Regions from separate parts of the Velazquezella soli genome, predicted to be linked through region 1. Evidence: predicted binding sites of a transcription regulator. Region 1 holds the regulator's gene; the other holds the start of a gene.
What was found. The regulator PhoB, encoded in region 1, activates phosphate uptake and scavenging genes when phosphate is short. The targets are predictions, from matches to a motif close to TGTCATNNANCTGTCAT.

Region 1 (4,211 bases):
TCGACCTCGATCAGGCGAACCTGCGCCAGTTTGCCGCGATGGCCGCTGGTGGTCTGCGCGGTGACGCCGGCGTGGCGTGCCAGTTCGCCCGCCGTCAGCGCCTGTCCGCCCATCAGCGCGGACAGCATGTTGGCGCGTGCAGCATCGCCGATCAGGCTTGCAACTTCCGCAATCGTGTTTCCTGAAACCATATTGGGCATGATCCAGTTCTAGCACCGGAAAACTTTGCCGTCAGCGGTCAACGGTTCGGCCGTCGTCGAAGCATTTCTTTTCCTCTCTCCGCTAAGACGGGCGGAGATTGCATGGATGGGGATAGGAACTGGAATGGCGGACACCAAAACAAGCATGGCAACGGATCTGTTGCTGCTCCTCACGCTCGCGACGCTTTGGGGCGCGTCCTACACGCTGATCAAGGTCGGTGTGGAGACGATCTCGCCCATCACCTTTATCGCCGTCAGGACGCTGGTCGCCGGTCTCATTCTCGTTGCGGCACTGCACCTGCGCGGCTTGAAACTGCCGAGGGACCGGCAGACCTGGACGCTCTTCACGGTTCAGGCCTGCCTGAACAGCGCTGTCCCCTTCACCCTGATTGCCTGGGCCGAACAGACGACCGATGCGGGCCTTGCCACCATTTTGAGTTCAACGACGCCGATCTTCGCGTTTCTGCTGACGGCGCTGATCACGCGCCATGAAAGCGTCTCTGCGGCCAAGCTGTTCGGAGTTGCGGCAGGCATTGTCGGCATATGCCTGATCGTCGGCATGGAGGCGCTTGCCGGGTCGGGCGAGAACCTCTGGGCTCAACTCGCCATCGTGACCGCGACGATCTGCTATGCGGCGGCTGCCATCTTCGGGAAGAATTTTAAGGGATTGGACCCGATGATGCCCGCCGCGGGATCGCTGATCGCAGGGGCGGCCATCCTCATTCCCGTGAGCCTCGTGGTCGACAGACCCTGGACGCTGACGCCCAGCACCGATTCGATGCTCGCCCTGTTGGCGCTCGCGGTATTTTCGACGGCGCTCGCCTTCGTCATCTATTTCCGGCTGGTGCAGACGCTGGGCTCCGTCGGCACGACGGCGCAGGCCTATCTGCGGGTGCCGATCGGCGTTGGCATCGGCGTCGTGTTTCTCGGCGAAACGCTTGCCTCGACAGCCTGGCTCGGTCTCGCCTGCGTCGTGACCGGCGTGATTGCCATGACGCTGCCGGCTAGGAGACGCGGTGCTCAGGCTTCCATTGAGTAACCGGCACCGCGGACCGTGCGGATGACATCCTGCATGTTGGAGAAGTTGAGTGCCTTCCGCAGGCGCCCCACATGCACGTCGACGGTGCGTTCGTCGACATAGATGTCATGACCCCAGACGCCGTCGAGCAGCTGCGAGCGCGAAAAGACGCGGCTGGGTGAGGCCATCAGGAATTCCAGAAGTCTAAACTCTGTCGGCCCGAGGCGAACTTCGCGGCTCTTGCGGTGAACGCGATGGGTTTCGCGATCGAGTTCGATATCGCCGCATTTGAGGACGCTCGAAAGGACCTCCGGTCGGGCACGGCGCAGCATCGCCTTGACGCGGGCCATCAGTTCCGGCGTCGAGAAAGGCTTGACCACATAGTCGTCTGCGCCGGTGGCAAGCCCGCGAACGCGCTCGCTTTCTTCGCCGCGCGCCGTCAGCATGATGATCGGCAGGCGTTCCGTCTCCGGCCGCATACGCAGGCGACGGCAGAGTTCGATGCCTGAAACGCCCGGCAGCATCCAGTCGAGAATGAGAAGATCCGGAACGCGCTCCTGAAGCCTGATTTCCGCTTCGTCACCGCGAAGCACGGTATCGACCTCGTAACCCTCGGCCTCCAGGTTATACCGAAGGAGGACGCTGAGGGCCTCTTCGTCTTCCACGACTGCGATCTTCGGCTGCATTCCGACTTGCTCCGTCACTCGTCCCGAACCGCACTTAGATCCGCCAGATCCGCTCGCGCTGCTTCAGGTCATTGGTTTTGGCAGTTATCGTCCCGAAACCGGCAGGCGATTTCGGGAGAGCTGCATCATGTCCCGGCGGAGCCGAGCATGTTGGACGTATCGTCCTTCGGACGTTCGCCCTCCGGCTGTGCGCCGGTCGCGATGTAGTAGATGGTCTCGGCGATATTCGTCGCGTGGTCGCCGATGCGCTCGATGTTCTTGGCGCAGAACAGGAGATGGGTGCACGTGGTGATGTTGCGCGGATCCTCCATCATGTAGGTGAGGAGTTCGCGGAACAGCGAGGTGTACATCGCGTCAATCTCTTCATCGCGCTGGCGGATGATTTCGGCTTTTTCCGCGGAGCGGTTGGCGAAGACATCAAGAACGTCCTTGAGCTGCACCAGCGCCAGTTCGGAAAGATGCTCCAGACCACGGGCGAGCTTGCGCGGGACGCCTGTTCCCTGCACGGCGAGCACGCGCTTGGCGGTGTTCTTACCAAGGTCGCCGACGCGTTCCAGGTCAGCTGCAATGCGCAGCGTGCCGATGATCTCGCGAAGGTCGGCCGCCATCGGCTGACGCTTGGCGATGGTGACGATCGCCTTGTCCTGGATATCGCGCTCGGCATGGTCGAGAATGACGTCGTCCGAGATGACCTTCTGGGCCAGTGCGGAGTCGGAGTTGACGAGCGCACGCACGGCATCACCGCACATCTGCTCCGCCAGGCCGCCCATTTCGGAGATCCGGCGGTTCAGGTATTTCAGTTCCTCGTCATAGGCCGAGAGAATATGGGTCGAAACCATGTGTCTGATCCTTGATGTCTGCAGTTGCGGCTGACGGGCTCTGCGCCCGCATCAGCCGAAGCGGCCCATGATGTAATCCTGGGTGCGCTGGTCATCCGGATTGGTGAACATCTTGTCGGTATCGTTTTCCTCGACCAGGTGGCCGAGATGGAACATCGCCGTGCGCTGCGAAACGCGGGCCGCCTGCTGCATCGAGTGGGTGACGATCACGATCGTGTAGTTGGCGCGCAGTTCGTGGATCAGTTCCTCGACCTTGGCCGTGGCGATGGGGTCGAGTGCCGAGCACGGCTCGTCCATCAGAATGACTTCAGGCGAAACGGCGATCGCACGGGCGATGCACAGGCGCTGCTGCTGACCGCCGGAAAGGCCGGTACCGCCTTCATGCAGGCGATCCTTGACTTCTGCCCAGAGGCCGGCGCGCTGCAGGCTTGCCTCGACGATCGCGTCCATTTCCGTCTTGCCGCGGGCAAGGCCGTGGATGCGGGGACCGTAGGCAATGTTCTCGTAGATCGACTTCGGGAACGGGTTCGGCTTCTGGAACACCATGCCGACCCGGGCACGCAGCTCCACAACGTCGATTTCCTTGTCGTAGATATCGTCGCCGTCGAGCGTGATCTTGCCGGTGACGCGGCAACCCTCGATCGTGTCGTTCATGCGGTTCATCGTGCGCAGGAAGGTGGACTTGCCGCAGCCGGACGGACCGATCAAAGCAGTGACGGTATTTTGGCGGACATTCAGGTTCACGTCATAAAGAGCGCGCTTGTCACCGTAATAAACGGAGACATCCTTGCCGATCATCTTATATGCAACGTCGTTCATTTTCTTGTCCAGCGCCTTCTCAACTGCAGCTTCTGACATCATGTTCATTGCTTCCCCCTTCCTCTACCAACGCCGTTCGAAGCGGCGTCGCAAGAGAATTGCGCCAACATTCATCAAGATCAGGAACAGGAGCAGGATCATGATCGCTCCCGAGGTTCGTTCAACGAAGGCGCGTTCCGCCTCGTTAGCCCACATGTAGATCTGTACCGGCAGCGCTGTCGACGGATCCATCGGCGTGGTCGGATAGTTCGCCACGAAGGCGACCATGCCGATCAAGAGGAGCGGCGCGGTTTCGCCAAGGGCGTGCGCGAGGCCGATGATCGTACCGGTCAGGATACCGGGCATGGCAAGCGGCAGGACATGGTGGAAGATGGTCTGCATCTTCGAGGCACCGAGCCCGAGCGCTGCAGCACGGATCGACGGTGGCACTGCTTTCAGTGCCGCGCGGGTGGCGATGATAATGGTCGGAAGCGTCATCAGCGTCAGCACCAGGCCGCCGACCAGCGAGGCCGAGCGCGGCAGGCCCATGAAGTTGATGAAGACCGCGAGACCCAACAGACCGTAGACGATCGACGGGACCGCTGCGAGATTGTTGATGTTGACCTCGATCAGGTCCGTGAACCGGTTCTTCGGGGCAAACTCTTCAAGA
Region 2 (4,211 bases), 1.6 Mb from region 1:
GTTCATCCCGATGGCCCGCTGCGCGAGAATATTGCCGGCGAAATCCTCATAGGTCATGCCCGCGACGAAGGTTCGGATCTCCTGCCCGACCTCAAGCATTTCATCGATATAGGTCTGGAGCCGCTCGATGCTCATACCGGCTTTGCTTCCCGCAAAATCCGTTCACGCAGGCGCTCGGGAAGATCGCCCGGTGTGAGAAGGTCGACATCGGTGCCCGACATCATTTCCTTCAGCTCTTCCAGCAGCCCGCCGAGATCAAACAGCGTGGTGCCCGGCAGTGCATCGACGAGAATATCGATATCGCTATCCGGACGGTCCTCACCCCGAGCCACCGAACCGAAGACGCGCGGGTTCGCCGCATTGAAGCGTTTCGTCGCTTCACGGATAGCCACACGGTTTTTCTCCAGCACTTCCGACGGTCTCATGTGGGCGATAACTCCTGTTGCGGTCACTATAGGCGAAGGACAGGCAAGGGAAAAGCAAACGCCTCACGTCTCCGGCAAAAGCGCCAGCAACCGCAGATGCGCGATCCTTTCCACCTGGGCGCAGGCGGTCTTGAACTCCTGGTCCGCGTCGTTGCCGACGCGGGTCTCGAAGGCGGCGAGGATGTCGTCCCGTGTCAGGCCCTTGACGGCGATGATGAAGGGGAAGCCGAATTTTGCGACATAGGCGGCGTTGAGTTCGGTGAAGCGTGCGTGCTCATCTGGGCTCAGACGATCGAGACCGGCGCCGGCCTGTTCGCTTTTGCTCTCTTCAGTCAATCCGCCGGCGATGGCGAGCTTGCCGGCAAGGTCCGGATGGGCGTTGAGGATGCCGAGCTTCTCCTGCGGGTCCGCGGCGCGAAAAACCGCCACCATCGCCTCATGCACGCCCTTGGCGGTCAGCGGCACGAAGATCATGCCGCCGTCATAGGCGCGCTCGGCGATAAAGGGCGAATGTTCGAACACACCACCGAAGGTCGCGACGAAATCGTTGCGGGCGGTCATCGTGCAGCCACCGTGCTTGGGGCCGACACATCTGAGGGCTTGTGATGGGCATGCCAGTGGCGGGCGATCTCGATGCGTTGCGGCAGCCAGACCTTGTCGTGGGAGAGCACGTATTCCATGAACCGGCGCAGCGCCGCCACGCGGCCTGGGCGCCCGACGAGGCGGCAATGCAGGCCGACCGACAGCATCTTTGCCGCCCCCTCCTCGCCTTCCCGGTAAAGTGTGTCGAACGCATCCTTTAGATAGGTGAAGAACTGATCGCCGGTGTTGAAACCCTGCGGCGTGGCAAAGCGCATGTCGTTGGTTTCCAGCGTATAGGGGATGATCAGGAACGGCTTGCCATCCAACCCGGGAACCCAATAGGGCAGATCGTCGGCGTAGCTGTCGGACGAATAGAGGAAACCGCCCTCTTCCATGACGAGCTTCAGCGTGTTGTCGGATGGCTTGCCCTGGTACATGCCGTAAGGACGCTCGCCGGTAAGCTCCGTATGCAGGCGCACCGCCTCAATAATGTGTTCGCGTTCCCGTGCTTCGTCGAAATCCTTGTATTCGAGCCAGCGGTAACCGTGGCTGGCGATCTCCCAGCCGGCTTCCTTCATGGCTGAGACAGCTTCGGGATTGCGGGCCATGGCAAGCGTCACGCCGTAGACGGTGGTCTGGACCTTGAGTTCGGTAAACAGCCGGTGCAGCCGCCAGAAACCGGCGCGCGAACCGTATTCGTAGATCGATTCCATGTTGAGATTGCGCTGGCCCGGCCAGGCGGCGGCGCCGACGATTTCGGACAGCAGGTTTTCCGACGCCGGATCATCGTCCAAGATCGAGCTTTCGCCGCCCTCTTCGTAGTTGATCACGAACTGCACGGCGATATTGGCGCCGTTGGGCCATTTCGGATCGGGCGTGTGGCGGCCATAGCCGACGAGATCGCGGGGGTAGTCTTTTATGGTTATGGGCATGGTCCACCTCGATTATCTCTTGTGGAAGGTAGCCCAGCCTTTCCGCCGATGTCGAGACGGAACGTGATCGCTCAGGCGATCTTGCGGGCGGAAACGCGCCCCATCGGATGCAGAGAATGGACATGGAACGGCGCACCGGGCTCATTTTCGACGAACAGCGCGATGTTGGCGATTTCCAAGGGACGCAGCAGATACGGATTGAAATGGGCGCGCAAGGCCGTTTCGAAACGCGGCATTTCGGCCGGTGTCATCGGGCCCGTCAACGTCATGTGAAAGCGGTATTCCTCCATCACGTGAGGGTTGCCCCAGCGGTGGAGGTTGGAAAACTGCGGCGCTGAAAGATCGCCGGGATCGGCGCGTTCCAGCTCGCCTTCCGAAAGCGGCGCCCGGAACACGTCGAATTCCTGCACGACGGCGCAGGCGAGAAACCGCATCCGCTCGCAAGGCACAGCCGGAACGAGCCCGAAATAATTGCCGAGACGCGCCACTTCGAGAAGCGGCAGTTCGAAAGGATCATGCGATCCCGCAAAGTGCATCAGATGGCGCAGCAGCATCTGTTCGGTAATATCAGGAGCGAGCCGGAACGGCGCCTTGAGCGTGGCGTGAAAACCGCAGCGGCGCGGCAGCGCGGTATGATAGGCGATCTCGTGCAAACCAAGGTTGCAGATCTCGGGCGGCTCCATCGCCTCGCCGGAATAGGCACTGCGGCCTAGCCATTGCGCCGCGGCAAGCGTCAGCGGATCATGCGCAGGTGGCGTAAAATAGAGTGCGTAGCGCATGCGTCACCTTTTCTGCCCCTGTTCGTTTATTCACGCATGCTCATCAACCCCACGAATTGGGTTACGCGATTTGCGTGACAGATTAACGACGAGAAAGGGCCGAAACGCGCGTTTAACGCGTAGCAACCGAAAGATGATCCGAAAGTATAAAACTCTCGGGAAGCGAGTGCTCTTGACCGATGACGAAACCGAGCGCAGCATCTGCAAGCCTGTGGGCAAGCCCGAAGCTGACCTTGAAGGCGCCGGTGAGAGCAATGACGCGCGGATGGTCGGGATGCGGACCGACCATCGGCTCCCGACCGATCGCCTTTGGCCGTAGCCCGGCCCAGCGCTCCACCACTTCCGCACCGGAAAGTGCCGGCACGAGCGCGCGGGCGCGGACCAGGAGATCGTCGAGCTTGGCATCGGTGGCAAACGGCGCGTCGAATTCCTCCTCGCTGGTGCTGCCGACCGCCACGTGGCCATCGTCATGGGCGATCACATAGAGCCCGTTGAGAAACAGGATCGGCAGCGACGGATCGATATCGGCCTTCAACAGCGCCGCCTGCCCCTTCACCGGCTGTCCCAGCGGAACCGAGATGGATGGAGACAGGGGACCAAGCAGCGGAAACGACTGCGGGCCGGCCGCAATCATGCAATGGCCAAAACCGATCGAGCGTCCATCGGCAAATTCGACGCGGTTTGCCACCGGGTCGATCCGCTCCGCCGGCAGTCCTTCGATCAGGCTCACATGCCGGGCGTTGCCAAGGAAGGCGGCGAGCGCAGCCATCAGATGACGGGGGGAAACGCGGGCGGCAAACGTGTCGTGCACGATGCCGGCTTCGGTAAAGGCCGGGTCCGGCCATCCGTCGAAAGGCGACGCATCGAGCACATGCCAGTGGAACGGATCGCCGTCGTGCCGCCAGTTGACCTCCGCCTCCTGCTGATGGCGTAGGGCGATGGGTCTGAGATGCGGCTTCGGCAGCGGGATCAGCCGACCGGAGCGGCGATAACCGCAGGACAGCCCGGCCTCGGCTTCGAGCCTCGCCACTTCGTCTTCGAGGGCGACGAGTGCGTCGAATTGCGCCTGTTTCTTGTCGTTCCAGCGGTCGGGCACATGCGACATCAGCGCGCCCAGAATGCCGCCGCTGGCACCCTGCCCCAACCGTCCGGCTTCGACCAAAAGGGTTCGGATGCCGAGCCGTTCCGCCTTGACCGCGGCCCAGAGGCCCATGATGCCGCCGCCGATGATCAGGAGATCGACATGATCGCCGGGGAGATGCGGCATCGCTGGCGATTGACCCCGGGGACCTCGAGGATTATCCGCATCTTCCATGAGCAATCACGATCCCGAAATTGTAAAAGACGACGCCACGCCTGAAGCCCCGGCGCTCGACTGGCATGACGGCGATATGCCGTATTCGACGGAATTTGGCGACCACTTTTATTGCCGCACCGATGGCCGGCTGGAATGCGGCCATGTGTTTCTGGCCGGAAACGGCCTGCCGGAGCGC

Region 2: AC0JZ8_RS11205 (DUF1045 domain-containing protein) is a predicted target of PhoB. The motif match lies at 2,793-2,809, and genes of this name have one in related genera.

What each region holds. Positions count from the first base shown of each region.
Region 1 is NZ_CDRNXF010000004.1:8,660-12,870, forward strand. It holds gene AC0JZ8_RS03625 (ArsR/SmtB family transcription factor) at 1-200, opposite strand, end outside; gene AC0JZ8_RS03630 (DMT family transporter) at 325-1,239, shown strand; gene phoB (phosphate regulon transcriptional regulator PhoB) at 1,221-1,904, opposite strand; gene phoU (phosphate signaling complex protein PhoU) at 2,030-2,743, opposite strand; gene pstB (phosphate ABC transporter ATP-binding protein PstB) at 2,795-3,610, opposite strand; gene pstA (phosphate ABC transporter permease PstA) at 3,626-4,211, opposite strand, start outside.
Region 2 is NZ_CDRNXF010000004.1:1,571,124-1,575,334, reverse strand. It holds gene AC0JZ8_RS11225 (HepT-like ribonuclease domain-containing protein) at 1-135, opposite strand, end outside; gene AC0JZ8_RS11220 (nucleotidyltransferase family protein) at 132-425, opposite strand; gene uraD (2-oxo-4-hydroxy-4-carboxy-5-ureidoimidazoline decarboxylase) at 489-986, opposite strand; gene puuE (allantoinase PuuE) at 983-1,939, opposite strand; gene AC0JZ8_RS11205 (DUF1045 domain-containing protein) at 2,011-2,718, opposite strand; gene AC0JZ8_RS11200 (NAD(P)/FAD-dependent oxidoreductase) at 2,831-4,033, opposite strand; gene mnmC2 (tRNA (5-methylaminomethyl-2-thiouridine)(34)-methyltransferase MnmC2) at 4,032-4,211, shown strand, end outside.